Regions from separate parts of the Cognaticolwellia beringensis genome, predicted to be linked through region 1. Evidence: riboswitches for the same ligand, from Rfam matches in the RefSeq annotation. Region 1 holds a riboswitch; the other holds the start of a gene.

Region 1 (7,940 bases):
TCCTGAACCCAGAGTGACAGATTGAATGACTTTACCGTGGTAGAGCGCACTTCCGCCCAATTTTCTATTTAAAACCGTTGCACCAGCAGCCATAACCCAGCCACCATTATGACTTTTGTATTTATTACCTTGTTGAAAGGCGTTAACCATTGCAGGAATAAATCGTCCTCGTGCTAAACCTTGTATAGCATAAAGCAGGGTACAACATTTACCAGAAATAAAGCCCAACAAGTCATCAAACTTAGCACTGGCATAACCAAAATGTTGATAGCGTGTGTTTTTATAACCCCACATTGCATCTAAGGTATTGGCAAATCGGTGTAAAATAACCAGCGGGGCACCGCCAATTAAATAATAAATAAGGGAAGCGATAACCGCGTCGTGGCCATTTTCTAGCATTGACTCTACGGTTGCTCTGGACATTTCTTGCTCGGTAAGTGCTGCGGTTTCTCGACTGACAATATAACCCGTAAAATGACGTGCGCTGCTAAGGTCGCCAGATTTTAATGGCCGATATATTTGCATCGCATGCTGATACAAGCTCTTAAGACCAATACATAAGTAAAGCACGTAAGCATCAAGTAAAATTTGCCAATACCAAATTAAATTATTACAGAAATAAAAATAGCTAATAGGCAAAGGTAACACAAGTAAACACCACGCAAGGGTGCCTAGTAATTTAGCTTGTATAGCACCTTGAGTTGAATGTTCAGGATTTAATTGCTCTGCTAGCTTATTTGCCAGCCATCCAAAGCCGACTAAATAGTGGAAGTACTTTGCTTCACCAAACACTTTATCAAGTATTAACGCCAATAATAGCGTGCAAAAGACGGCAAAGTTGGGCAACCATAAAAGGGCGAGGTCAATTACATTGTCGATGGATATGGCCATAACTTAGCAACTTATAATATGCGAAATTTACAGGGTGATGAATCACTTAACCTAATAACTGAAAACGTTGGTTGTCATGCTGGTAGCTTAATGGAAACAAACAGCCATTTTTGAATAGCTGATAAGCATTTCCCGTTGCACTGTGGCCTAATTTTGCTAAAAAGCAGCGTAAAGCTTCACCATGAAAAATAACTAATAAATTTTTATTGATATTGTTTTTAGCCAAGGTTTCTAATGCTTGATAAATTCGGCTTGCACAGTTTACGGCACTTTCGCCATCTTCCGGGGGAAGCGCCGTAAATTGATGTAATATTTCGTGATAGCTTTTATCGCTCTTAATATCATCAACATACTGTCCTTGCCAATGGCCTAAATCTCGTTCAATCAGTTTGTCTGATATGCACAATGGGGCATTTAATTGCTGTTGGCATAATTTAGCGCTAGAAACGGCTCGACCTAATGAAGAAGACACAATTAAGTTTATCTCTTGATCCGCAAGATGCATCGCCAGTGCTTTTGATTGCTGTTTACCTGTTTCGGTTAATTCGCTATCTAATTGTCCTTGAAAGCGTTGGACTTTATTCCATTGCGTTTCGCCATGTCGAGCTAAATATAAGTTTGTTGTCATTTATTAGCTTCTAGAGCTTGGTAGCGGTTGAATTGAATTCATTGGACGAGGAGAATAACCAAATCATCCACGCGATTCAATGCAAATATTGCGTCAAATGGTGATTGTATTTTCAAAGTCTAATTTGTCACTGACAAAGCTTGTTAGTTGTTGAATAACCACTAGACATGGCGTAATATCAGCGCTGATTTAGGTGTCTTCAGTTTTATTTTATTGATAACTACAATGAGTAAAATTACACAAACGAAGATGAAACGTGAAACTGGTGAAATACCTGTACTGCCCCCGCAACGGTAACTGTGAGCAGCAACAAAACCACTGTATGAGTCATGATTGAACTTAGTTCGAAAGTGAAGGTATGGGAAGGTGTTGCAAATGCGCTGATCAGGAGTCCGGAGACCGGCCTGATCATATCTTTTTATGCAAATTAAGACGTAATTGCACACATGAGATATTACTCGACAACTGCGGTGGGCGGTGATTCAGAGAACAGTAAACGGTCTGGATTTTGTTACCAACGCATTATTTTATTACTGTATTTTCAACACGTTAATAATTAAAAATGCCAGCTACACCGTTTACCAACTTTGATTTCCTACACCGTTAACATTAGATATGTTTTAGACAACGGAATCGTTATGAAATCAGTTAACCAAAAATTACCTATGAGTTTGCTCATTGCTGTATTGGCAGTACTTACTTTGCTTATGCTCGCAACACGCACCCATCACTTCGCCAGTTTTAATCACTTACCAAGCGCATCAATTGCTATTTTCTTCTTAGCCGGTATGTATTTACGAAATATTAAAGCTTTTTGGTTTTTTTATATTCTGACGCTAACGGTAGATCTTGGCTCATCCTATTATCGCGGACAGTTTGGCGACTGCATTACCACCTCATACCCTGCGCTAGTATTAAGTTACGCGGCTATGTTTACTGCCGGTTACTTTACTCGACCTAACTGGGAGAAAAATATTTGGCAAACCAATGTTGTTAAAATAGCAGCAGCCTTGTTTGTCGCTAGCTCTATTGCCTTTTTCATATCAAATGGCAGCTATTACGCATTTTCAGGTAACTTTCCTGACTTGTCATGGGCCGAATATACCTCTCGTGTCGATAAATATTACTTAAAATCTATTTATAATCCTGTTTTCTATGTTATTTCGGCTATTGTTATTGATTTTACGTTGAGTCATTTTTTCGTTAATAAAGCGATAAAAGATAACCTTCGTATCAACAATGGTCATTAGTTTTAGTTGTTCATTACGCACTAATTTTTATAACAGGAGTTTTTAATGGCTACAGTGAATAAGCAATCGTCAGCAGCTAAAAGTAAAGCGACTCAAGCGCCATTATTTCAAGACAAGTCCAAGCAGATACAAGGTAAAGGGGTGATGTGTTCGGCATTAATTATTGCCGCACCGCATTCAGGCTCAGGTAAAACTACAGTTACCGCAGCAATTGCACGTTTTCATCGTAATAAAGGCCGTAAGGTCGCGGTATTTAAAGTGGGCCCCGACTTTATTGATCCGATGATTTTGCGTAAAGCCAGTGGCGAATTAGTTTATCAATTAGACTTATGGTTGGTCGGTGAACAAGCTTGTCAGGATTTACTTTATCGGGCAGCCATCGAGTCAGATCTCATTTTAATTGAAGGTGTTATGGGCTTATTTGATGGCACGCCCAGTAGTGCCGACTTGGCGGAATATTTTAATATTCCAGTACTCGGCGTTATTGATGCTAAAGCGATGGCACAAACCTTTGCAGCAGTCACTTTTGGCCTCGCTAAATATCGAGAAAACTTACCGTTTTCTGGCGTAATTGCTAATCGTGTTAATAGCGATCGTCATGCTGAATTGTTAAGTGATAGCTTACCCCAAGAGTTTACATTTTATGGTCGTATGCCCAAAGATAGCGCCATCACCTTACCCGAGCGTCATTTAGGTTTAGTACAAGCGCAAGAGCTAGCCGATATAGACGCTCAATTAGATCAAGCGGCGAGTCATATTGCTAATACAGGGTTGATTGATTTACCAAAAGAAATTGAGTTTTTTGCCTCTGACAACGATAGCCAAACAGACTTTATTCATCGTGCATTAGTCGGCACGCGCATTATTATCATTAGAGACAATGCCTTTAGTTTTATTTATGCTGCTAATATTGCTTTTTTACAGCAAGCAGGTGCCGAACTCGTGTATTGTTCAGCATTGATTGATGAACACTTACCTGAAGGTGATATTTTATATATTCCCGGTGGCTATCCCGAATTATATGCTGAGCAGTTAATGAATAATGTCAGTTTTATAAGTGATGTAAAAAAATTTGCAGACAGCAACAAGCCCATTATTGCTGAATGTGGTGGTATGTTGTATTTACTTGACCAATTAATCGATTTTTCAGGCAATTTATTTTCAATGCTTGGGCTTATGCCGGGCAAAGCCATAATGCAGAAAAAACTCGCCGCTATAGGATCACAGTGGGTTGATTTACCATTGAGTAATCAAGACCTTGATAGTAATGCTGTAAATAATATAATGCGAGGACACAGTTTCCATTATTCCTCTGCGCAAATTGATTTAGAGCCCATTGGCCAAACTACGCACCACCCGAGTGAACGCGCAGGCGAGTTTGTTTACCAACATAACAATATTATTGCATCATATATGCATTGGTATTTTCCAAGCAATCCAGGCTTAACCTTGCGTATTTTTAATAAAGCGCGCTGTTTGTAGAGGCTTGCAAAGCTATAAATAATAATGAGTGTATTTATGAATGATATTAATAAAGATCCTGCGGCTCAATCGCAAGTGGAAGTAGCCAAAACAAAAGAGCAAAAACACATAGAACGACAAAAAAAAATTAAAGCCAATGTAGATAAACGAGTAGCTCAAGCAACTGAAGAACGCGGTGTTTTTGTTGTTATAACGGGAAATGGTAAAGGTAAAAGTACTTCTGGCTTTGGTACCGTACTGCGCGCTATTGGCCACGGTCAAAAGGCCGGTGTTGTGCAATTTATCAAAGGCACAAAGTGGGAATGCGGAGAAATGAATATTTTAAAGCAATTCTCTGTTCAGCATCATGTCATGGGGACTGGTTTTACTTGGGAAACCCAAAGTACAGAAACTGATATAGCGGCAGCTAAAGTGGCATGGCAAAAAAGTAAAGAAATGTTGAGTGATGAAAGCCTTGATATTGTTTTACTCGATGAAATGACTTACATGGTTAAATATGGCTACATTGAACTAGATGAGATTATTGAAGCAGTGAATAACCGCCCTAAAATGCAACATGTTTTAATTACGGGTCGAGCGTGTCATCGCAGATTACTAGAGCTAGCTGATACTGTTTCGGAAGTACAGCCCATAAAACATGCGTTTAACGCAGGCATAATGGCGCAAAAAGGCTTAGATTGGTAAGTTAAAGAACTCAATAATACCAAACCCATTAAAATAATGGGTCAATAACCGTATAACAAAATGCTAAAGTGGAACAATTACATAAGTTGGCTGCTCCTTGTACCACGCGCATTATAGCCAGATGAACTTCCCCTATAGTTTGGCTAACAGGCAAATAAAATAAGGAGTAATCTCAATTATGGATGATAAAACCAAAGACAATCTCAAAACTAGTGCTTTATTGGCTACTGGAACATTAACTCAATTTGCACTTTTAAAGTCTATGACTCAATCTAAAATACTGACTGTTATGGTAATTGTTGGAGCTATTTTATTTGGTGGTTTGGTTATGTTTTTAATTAAAATGTCTGGTACATAAATCCTCCATTTATTTGGAGTGCTAGTTAGGTTTTAAGGTAGGGCTAATGTCCGTAGGTTTTTCTCCTTCTTTACCTTTTTTTAGTCTGCTATTTCATTGTCTCAGATTGGGGCATTTACATTTTCATTTACTGAGGAGTTACTGTGGGTATCAGCAATAAATTAGACTTGTTTATTTTTTTATTAATAGTTATTCCAATACTTATCGATTTGATAAAACCATTAAAACGTAAATTAAGAACGATGTTTAACAAAGGCCATTTTTCTGCCATTAATGCGTCGTTAGGCGCTGGTTTAATCTTTGTTCACGATTTTTCAGACCCTTACATTAGTTTTACTTTATTGATGCTTGGATTTATTCTGTTCTTTGTAACATACTCAGTTTCTTTAGCTTCGATAAAGTCGTTAAGTATTGATAAGTATTGATAAGTCTTTATAAATGTAACTGAGGCATGAAAACAGAATATTAGTAGTTGGAGGTTTTTTATTTGAGTTAGCTATTTTAATCGCTAACTCAACAACATGTTCGCTTGAACGGACGAAACAACGACAAGGATGGTTCAATGGATCGCGAAAATATTATTAAGGTAACAACGACGGCTTTAACATTTCCAATATTGTTTTTTTTATTAGCGTATTTTAATGAGAATGGCACTTTATCAATATTAAGTTTTCTCTCTTATTTTCTGCTTGCTGTCGTTGGTGGTTTGATTGGAGCCGTATACGCCTATTATGGGCATAATTGGTTTTTCAAAAGCTCGTTTATAGCAGGTTTTATTCCTTCGTTAGCCATCATGTTTATCATTATAGATATGGAGGTAGAGAACTTTGTTGTATTAGGCGACTTATGTTTAATTATCAGCTGCTGGACAGTAGCGGCGGAAGTCGCCTTTATTAAAAATAAAGCTATTTGAAATCATGATAACAAAGCGCATAGCGTGAAGTTGAACATGTAATTTTACCGTTTAATTAAGCTTGTGCTGAGGTGGATATAAAAAAGCGAGTACTTCAATAATGAGTACTCGCTTTTAATGTTTGTAATTATTTAACGTAAACTTATATTTTTAATTATCTTTTGTTAAATAATTAAAGATTCTTTTTTTCATCGAGTTTTAAAATCAGTGACTTTAACTCGGTTATTTCTTGCTTTAATTCACCTAAAGTTGGCTGACCTTTATTTTTCTCTTTCGAGTGTTCTTCTTCCATTACATTGACCACAATGCCAATAACCATATTTAAAAATGCGAATGCGGTAAAGAAGATGAAGGTCATGTAATAAATCCAGCTATAGGGATAAACTTCCATGGTTTCGTACTGAATGTCGGTCCAATCTTCGAATGTCATTACCCTAAATAGAGTAAGCATTGAAATGGCTATGTCGCCCCATAATTTTGGATTTATGGTGTTAAACATAAAGCTGCCAATAGCCGCATAAATATAAAATATTATAAACATTAACAACACGACATAGCCTAGTTGAGGCAGAGCTTTTATTAATGAGTTAATCAATATTCTTAGTTCAGGTACAACTGATATCATCCGCAAAACACGGAAAACCCTCACTAATCTAGCAAGTAAAGCCATTTCCGAATCATTTATCGGGATAAGGCTTATAACAACGACTAGCGTATCGAAGACATTCCACGCAGATTTAAAAAAGTTCTTTTTATGCTCTTCAGTTATAAACCTCAGCGATATTTCAAACAGGAAAAAAAGCGTGATAAAGGTATCGAGCACAGCCGTAATCGAAACAGCTGTATTTGACAAAGAGTATGTTTTAGCGCCAATTTCAAGGGCAGAAATTATGATGACACATATAACACTTAATTCGAAAAACTTGTTGTTTTTTAGCTTAATAAAAGCTGCTTTAGTGTTTTGGTACATTGAGATAACTTAAATAATTGTTTAAAGATAATTTCGAAGCCGAATTATAAGCTTTTTGTAATCTACTTGGCTAAGTTTTTATAAAATTTTAATAACGACTAGTGTAAAAAACAAATGCTACATTCTGTTACAAATTCATTGAGTTAAGGCAATATAAAATACAATGGAGCTTAGCATTGTTAGTAGAATGGTAAAGTGATATAACTGTAACCAAGTACTTTTTTATCAATTGAAATAATAGATTATAGTTAAATGATTCAAAAAAATAATTCACTTGATAGAAGAAAAAATTCGAGCTTGAAGTTGTTATGGGTAATTGCTTTTAGCAGGCTTTTTTTATTTTCTTTATTGTTTATATTTACCAGTTTTTTCATTAGCTTTAACGCTCTAAGTCAAAACCCATTTCAATATACAGAGCAAAACCTTGGTCAGAAACTAGCCTCTGTTGAAGCGATGAATGATAAAAACCAAGCCTTAGATTTAATCACTTCGCTCAGTAAAGACAAAACATTATCAACATTAAATAAACTCTCTGTATTAGTTAGCCAAAGTAAGATATACCACCAATTAGGGCAACTTGATAATGCGATTGAAACTACCAAGTTAGAACAGCAACTTGCGAATGAATTTGATTTAAAACAACTGGAAGCTGACGCCTATAAAAGAATGGGCATATATGCCTATTATAAAGGTAACAATAACTTAGCCTTGCATTCATACCAACAAGCGCTTGATTATTATCTTACTATTGATGATCCCATTGC
Region 2 (7,940 bases), 110 kb from region 1:
TTGGTTCATCGGCTAAAACAAGCGATGGCTTAGTTACTAACGCACGAGCAATAGCAACACGCTGACGCTCACCACCGGAAAGCTCTGACGGTCGATGATGACTGCGATGGGCCAAACCAACCTGTTCAAGCATAGCTTGAGCTTGGGAAATCGCTGCTTTAGGTTTATCGCCACGAATCAACAATGGCATAGCTACATTCTCTTCTGCAGTAAACTCCATCATTAAATGATGAAACTGATAAATAAAGCCGATATGTTGGTTGCGAAATTTCGCTCGCTGTTTTTCAGTTAACTGATGAATATTGACACCATTTATAAACACTTCACCAGCACTTGGCGTATCTAACGCGCCAGCTAAATGCAAAAATGTACTTTTACCACAGCCAGAACTGCCAACAATAGCAACTAATTCCCCTGCTTTAACCGCTAAATCAAGCTTCGACAATACCTGTGTTGTAACAGGTCCTTGCTGATAAGATTTACTTAGCTGACGACACTCTAGCCCCAGTGCAAGTCCAGCTTTAACTTTGGATTCATCGCCGTCTGTGTTTATGTTGTTATTCAATTCACTGTCCATTTTATTTTTCAATTTACTATTCATTTCTTAATACCTCTGCAGGCAGAGTTTGCGCGGCACGATAAGCAGGATAAAGCGTCGCTAAAAAGCTCATTGCTAGCGCAGAGGTGACAATGACTAAAATATTTACGGGGTCAAGCGCAATAGGTAATGTTTGCCCTGCCCCTAATAAATTAACCCCGAGCAAACCAAATATAGTGTTTAAATTCAGCGTTAGTATTACCCCAAATGTTACGCCCAAAATAACGCCCAAAATACCATTAGTTAAGCCTTGGGTAATAAATATTTTAACAATGCCGCTTCGATCTAAACCTAGTGTTTGTAAAATACTAATTTCACCTTGTTTATCAATAACTACCATTACTAATGCTGAAACAATATTAAAAGCTGCAACGGCAACAATTAAGCTCAGCATTAGCCACATCATATTTTTTTCCATACTCACCGCAGCAAACAATGCCCCTTGGCTCTCTTGCCAGCTTACAAATTGAAAGTTTGGGTACTTAACTGATAACTGTGAAATGACTTGCTGAGCGTTAAACGCATCATCCAAATATAGCCTTAATTGATTAACGCCATTACCTTTGTTTCGGTGTAGTTTTGCGCCATCCTTAATTTCAATATAGACCATAGCCTCATCTACTTGAGATCCAACATTAAAAATCCCCACAATAGTAAAAGTACGATGAACTGGCACCCGGCCCATAGGGGTAAACAAGGTTTTATTGGGTAAAGTTAAGCGTACAACATCACCTAAGCTAACATTTAATTTTAGCGCTAAAGCTTGCCCTAAAACAAGGCTAAATGGCTGTGTATCTAAATGGGATAATTGACCATATTCCATGGCACTATTGATAATATTATGCTCTTCAAACTCAGGCATAATGCCATGTACTAAAACACCTTGTAGCGCTGTTTTAGACTGAATTAATGCTTCACTTTCCTGAAAAGGTGTAACTTGCGTAACGCCAGGTAAAGCGAGAATATCATGCTGTAAATCTCGCCAATTATTAATGTGGGTTTGCGGGGTAGACATTAACACATGTGGCACCAAGCCCAATACTCGCCTTTTTTGCTCGCGCTCTAAACCATCCATGACAGAAACAACCGTGATCAAAGAGGCGACACCAAGCACAATACCGATAATAGAAAAAAAGGTGATAAAAGAAACAAAACCTTTTCCATGACTGCTACGACTGTACTTTAAGCCGATGTAAACACTAACTGGCTGAAACATGAACTCTTTCTTTATTGATAATGGTAATAGTACCAAGATTATTGAGCGTAAAATCATAGCACAGCTCATAAAGATATATCTTCTGACTTTATTAACTTTTCCATATTTTACGAAAAATGTGGTAAACAATAAGCAAAAACCTGCGTATCAAAAATTACAGCCGACAGATAACCAATGCTTTAAGCCGAAACCGCCCCCCGAACAACCACGCTAATTTAGTCGATTAATCGCCCTATTAATTGCAGTGTAAATTTAAAACCACACCTTAAAGTTAATAAAGTGTTAAAAAAATTAACATTATTCTAGCAAATCGGCTTAATAGCCTTTAATATCGAGTACTTTAAATAAATGCTCTGCAACCCTCTGAGCCTCCTACATAATATAAATTAAATCGTGAGTATTGAATGAAGAAAATAATAACAAGTGCCGTTTGCACCTCTTTACTATTCATTGCAGGTTGTAATGATAACACCAGTCCAAAAGCGGCTGTTGAAGCACCAGTAATGCAAAAAACAGCATTAGCATCTGGTATTGATAAAGCCAATATGGATTTATCGGTTCGTCCTCAAGACAACTTCTATCGTTACGTTAACGGCGCATGGTTGAACAACAATGAAATACCTGGCGACAAAACCTCAATTGGTTCATTTTACGACTTACGTGATGAAGCTGATGATAGCGTCAAAGCCATTATCGAAGAATTAGCCGCAACTAAAGACTTAAAAATGGGTAGCGACGAGCAAAAAGTTGCTGACTTATTTCGTTCATTCATGGATACAGATGCACGTAACGCTGCGGGTACTGCGCCAATACAAGCTATATTTGACCGCATTAATAGCCTGAAAGATAAAAATGAACTCGCAACTTTCTTTGGTGAAAATCAAAAAATTGGTGTTGGTAGCCCGTTAGCTTTTTACATTAGTGTTGATGCGAAAGACTCTACTCGTTACGCCACACATGTATGGCAAAACGGTTTAGGTTTACCTGACCGAGATTACTACTTTAATGAAACCGAACGTTTTGCCGCACTGCGTACAGGTTACATTGCCCACATTGAAAATATGTTTAACCTAGCAGGTTTAAAAGACGGTAAAGCGGCAGCGCAAACCATTATGGCACTTGAAACAAAGCTTGCAGGTTTTCATTGGACTAAAGTTGAATCACGTGACAGCACTAAACGCTATAACAAATTTAATGTTAGCGATTTAAACACAGTAACTGATGCCTTTAACTGGACAGCTTTCCTTGAAGCACAGGGTGTTCCTGCTCAGAAAGATTTAATTGTTAACCAACCTTCATTTGTGAAAGGTTTTGGTGAAACTTTTGCTGCTACATCACTTGCTGATTGGCAGACTTACTTAACTTTCCATACCTTAAGTAATTTTGCTAGCTCACTCACCACAGCATTAGATAATGAAAATTTTGATTTCTATTCTAAGCAATTAAGTGGTCGTGAAGAACAGCGCCCAATGTGGAAGCGTGGCGTTTCGGTAGTTAATAGCAACTTAGGTGAAGTTATCGGTAAAGTGTATGTTGCCCGTCACTTTAAACCTGAAGCTAAAACACGCATGACACAGTTGGTTGAAAATTTACGCGGTGCTTACGGCGCAAGCATTGATGACCTAGAGTGGATGTCAGATTCTACTAAAAAAGCAGCACACGTAAAACTAGCAAGCTTTGATCCTAAAATAGGCTACCCAGATAAATGGGAAGATTACTCTGAACTAACCATTAAAAGTGACGACTTAGTGGGTAACAAAATACGATCTGGCATAGTGGGTCACAATAAAGAGGTCGCTAAACTAGGTGGGCCAATCGACCGTCAAGAATGGGGTATGACACCTCAAACTGTGAACGCTTATTACAATCCAACTAAAAATGAAATTGTATTTCCAGCCGCAATTTTACAACCACCATTTTTTAATTTAGCCGCAGACGACGCTGTAAACTACGGTGGAATTGGCGCGGTTATTGGTCATGAAATGGGCCATGGTTTTGATGACCAAGGCAGTAAATATGACGGTGACGGCAATATGCGTAACTGGTGGACTGAAGAAGATTTAGCTGCCTTTAAAGTACGTACTGACAACTTAGTTGCACAATACAGTAATTATGCGGTATTTGATGACTTAAACGTTAATGGTGAACTAACGTTAGGCGAAAACATTGGTGATTTATCAGGTGTGAGTATCGCGTATAAAGCTTACAAAGCATCATTAAATGGTAAAGAAGCGACCGTAATTGACGGCTTAACTGGCGATCAACGTTTCTTCATGGGCTATGCGCAAGTATGGCGTGGAAAAATGGTTGAAAAATCATTACGCAACCTTGTAGCAACTGACCCGCATTCTCCTGCTGAATTCCGTGCTTTAGGCTCATTATCTAACATGCCTGAGTTTTATCGCGCATTTGATGTGAAAGAAGGTGACGCTATGTATATAGCGCCTGAGAAGCGCGTTAAAATTTGGTAAGCTTTAAATGCTAGATTACTAGAAAACTATAAAGGAGCTTCGGCTCCTTTTTTATGCCTGTTGTATAGCCATCACTGTCATCGCTATAAGGTTTTCATTGTAAAGCCGTATACTTAACCGTAAAATCCCCCACTTAATAAACGATACCTTTAGCCAGAAACATAATTGTTCTTTATTGGCTAATTTATAGGGAACACGGTTTAATGCCGTGACTGTACCCGCAACTGTATATAGCTTTACTTTAAAGTTATAAGTCAGGACACCTAGTATCAAAAATTTTACAACGCTAATAAAGTTAACGCCGTGCGGGAATACACGTGAGTTACACTGTCAACAAGACATTTGTATCCTATTGCCGCGCCTTAATGACTTTATCTACTTTATGTTTTTAAATATTGAACATAGGCTTTAAAAAAGCTTTAGGCTGTAATGAAAATATACAACTTGCACATTATTCAAAATATTCCACACTTACTGTGCATTAAGCTAGGCAGCCTTTAATGACAAAATTACTCAGTGTTGAAGCAGTCTCATGGTCAGTTGATCAACAAGTTATTCTCAATAACATTTCATTTGACGTTTCACGCGGCGATATTATTGGCATTATAGGCCCCAATGGCGCAGGAAAAACCTCACTGCTAAAGTGCTTACTAAACCAATACAAAAACTGGCAAGGAAGCATTAAACTAAAAAATAAAGCATTAACACAATATAAACCCCATGAATTAGCACAAACATTTGCTTTAGTGGTACAAAACGCGCCACCGATATTTGATTTAAAAGTTTACGATGTTGTTCGAATGGGTTTACTGCCTTATAAAGCGCTGTTTGCTCGTGACAACGATGCTGATAAAAAAAATATTATGCTGGCATTAGCAAAAGTCGGCTTAGCCAGCAGCGAAGCTAAATATTTTAACACTCTGTCCGGCGGTGAGCAGCAACGGGTATTAATCGCTAAAGCCCTAGTACAAAAAGCAAAAATACTCGTACTTGATGAACCGACAAACCACTTAGATATTTTCTATCAACACCAAATATTACAACTGGTTAAAGCATTAAACATTACCGTAATTATGACCATACATGATCTCAATCTTGCCGCACATTACTGCAATAGATTACTTTTGTTAGATAAAGGCAACTTAGTTTGTGACAACAGTGTAGACCAAGTGCTAAAGCCTGAGTTACTAACCAACGTTTTTGGATTACCTTGTTATCGAGACGATGCAAAACATTGTGGCGTGCCAAGAGTGTATTTTTATCCAGCTTCTGATGTTTCTACTGTTATCCCTTCAGCACTTAATTCAGCTTTGTCGAATAACCGTCAAGGTGAAAGTTCATGAGTATTATCCGTACCATTAAAGGTAAAAATACTTGGGTATTTTCAGGCTTAATTATTTTCACCCTTTTCTCCATCGTTTTGTCGATTACCTATGGACCTGCAACGATTACCAGTGCTGATATATTTCAATGTGTGATTAATGAATGTGCTTCGCCGATGCACGACATGGTGATTTGGCAGATTCGGATCCCACGCGTATTAGTCGGTTTAGCCGCTGGTATGGGCTTAGCCTGTGCCGGTGCTATTCTGCAAAATGTTACTCGAAATCCTCTCGCCGACCCTTATTTATTTGGTATTATTTCTGGTGCAGGTTTAGGGGCGACTATCGCCACGTTAGTAGTGAGCGATCAACAGTCACTGACACTGCCATTGGCGGCATTTCTTGGCGCTTTATTTTCCGTGGTTATTGTTTTTGGTATTGCCACGTTATTACGGAACATGAATCACTTATTACTAACAGGTGTTGCCGTCTCGTTCATGCTAGGTTCTATCAGTCATTTTATTCTTTATCTTGGCGATCCCTTTGCAACCAACCGCGTCATTTTTTGGTTGATGGGCAGTTTAGCTCGTGTTGAAATGTTTCATTTTTATTTGATCGGTGCCATGGTGTTAATAACTTTATTGACTATTTTTGCCTTACACAGACAAATTGACGCGCTATTACTCGGCGATGAAAGCGCGGCAAGCCTGGGCGTTAACGTTGATAAATTACGCTTAATACTTTTAGCTTTATGCGCGGCAGTTACCGCCACCATCGTTGCTTATTGTGGAGGTATCGGCTTTGTTGGCTTAATGATCCCACATATTGTTAGGCAATTAGTTGGCGTCACAACTATGCCGTTAATTATCGGTTCAGCACTGGTCGGTGGCTGCTTTTTAGTCTGGGTTGATGTTGCAGCACGCAGCGCGCTAAGCAATGTCGAAATTCCTATTGGCATCATTACCTCAGCCATTGGCAGCATTTTCTTTTTAGCGATTATGTATCGCACTCGTAAAACAGGATAATTCTTATGACAACAGAAACAGATAAAACTCAAAAACACCAAGCACGCATGCAACGTATCAAAGAAAAGGTTGATGCCCGCATTGACTCAGCACAAGAAGAGCGCGGCTTATTAATTGTTATTACCGGAAATGGTAAAGGCAAGTCGACCTCAGGCTTTGGCACATTAGCACGCGCTGTTGGCCATGGTTATAAAGCTGCTGCATTACAGTTTATTAAAGGCGACTGGGCTTGTGGTGAACGTAATTTATTAGAAAGCAATGGTGTTGAATTTCATGTAATGGCGACTGGTTTTACTTGGGACACCCAAGATAAATCAAAGGATATAGCCGCCGCAACACAAGTCTGGGCAGAGGCAAAACGCTTACTAAAAGATGAAAGTGTCGACGTAATTTTGCTTGATGAATTAACCTACATGCTGTCATACAAGTATTTAGATTTAGATGAAGTTATTGAAGCTATTGTTAACCGACCTGCTATGCAACATGTCATTATTACTGGCCGTGCATGTCATCGAAGTATTATTGAACTTGCCGATACCGTCAGTGAAGTTCAACCACTAAAACATGCGTTTGATAATGGTATAAAAGCGCAAAAGGGTATTGACTGGTGATTTTACCGGCGGCGAAATAACAAAATGGAATTTTTATGAAATTAACTCACTGTCTTGCGCTAGTGTTAAGTAGTGTGCTCTTTATAACGAACGCACAAGCTAACAATAGCGAGAGTAAACTTGTAACGGCTATTGCAACTGATAAGCCTCGTATTATTGCCCTTGCACCGCACATTGTAGAAATGTTGTTTGATATTGGCGCAGGTGAACAAATCATCGCGGCTACTGAACATACAGATTATCCATTAGCGGCAAAGAAAATCCCTAGGATTGGTAGTTCATTACGTATTCAATTAGAACGAGTTATTGAATTGCAACCTGATTTAGTCATCGCTTGGCAAAGTGGTAATCCCAGTGATGATTTAGCGCGTATTAAGCAACTTGGCTTTAATGTGGTTTACTCCCAGCCCGACAGCTTTGAAGATGTAGCTAAAGAACTACGTTTATTTGGCAAGCTATCAGGTCATAGTGAACAAGCTGAGCGTGTTGCGGCTAAATTTTTAGCCGACTTAGCCAGTATTAAACAGCAATATGGTCAGAAAAAACCATTAACTGGCTTTTACGAAGTGTGGTCGAGACCTTTAACCACTATTGCTAAAGGCAGTTGGCCACAGCAGTTTTTAGATATTTGCAGTATTAGCAACCCATTTATTGAAGCAGATGCTAGATACCCGCAAGTTAACATTGAGCAAGTATT

Evidence for each region. Region 1 has a riboswitch for cobalamin ahead of B5D82_RS14055 (hypothetical protein). Riboswitches for the same ligand answer to the same signal wherever they lie in the genome.
Region 2: another riboswitch for cobalamin. It lies ahead of B5D82_RS14510 (ABC transporter ATP-binding protein); the one in region 1 lies ahead of B5D82_RS14055 (hypothetical protein).

What each region holds. Positions count from the first base shown of each region.
Region 1 covers NZ_CP020465.1:3,334,690-3,342,629, forward strand. The annotation lists gene B5D82_RS14045 (cobalamin biosynthesis protein CobD/CbiB) at 1-891, opposite strand, end outside; gene B5D82_RS14050 (histidine phosphatase family protein) at 938-1,519, opposite strand; cobalamin riboswitch at 1,694-1,941, shown strand; gene B5D82_RS14055 (hypothetical protein) at 2,158-2,769, shown strand; gene B5D82_RS14060 (cobyrinic acid a,c-diamide synthase CobB) at 2,815-4,251, shown strand; gene cobO (cob(I)yrinic acid a,c-diamide adenosyltransferase) at 4,288-4,935, shown strand; gene B5D82_RS14070 (hypothetical protein) at 5,114-5,293, shown strand; gene B5D82_RS14075 (hypothetical protein) at 5,437-5,718, shown strand; gene B5D82_RS14080 (hypothetical protein) at 5,856-6,206, shown strand; gene B5D82_RS14085 (ion transporter) at 6,379-7,176, opposite strand; gene B5D82_RS14090 (response regulator) at 7,429-7,940, shown strand, end outside.
Region 2 covers NZ_CP020465.1:3,440,081-3,448,020, reverse strand. The annotation lists gene lolD (lipoprotein-releasing ABC transporter ATP-binding protein LolD) at 1-601, opposite strand, end outside; gene B5D82_RS14525 (lipoprotein-releasing ABC transporter permease subunit) at 594-1,814, opposite strand; gene B5D82_RS14515 (M13 family metallopeptidase) at 2,219-4,285, shown strand; cobalamin riboswitch at 4,441-4,570, shown strand; gene B5D82_RS14510 (ABC transporter ATP-binding protein) at 4,786-5,628, shown strand; gene B5D82_RS14505 (FecCD family ABC transporter permease) at 5,625-6,632, shown strand; gene cobO (cob(I)yrinic acid a,c-diamide adenosyltransferase) at 6,638-7,243, shown strand; gene B5D82_RS14495 (cobalamin-binding protein) at 7,279-7,940, shown strand, end outside.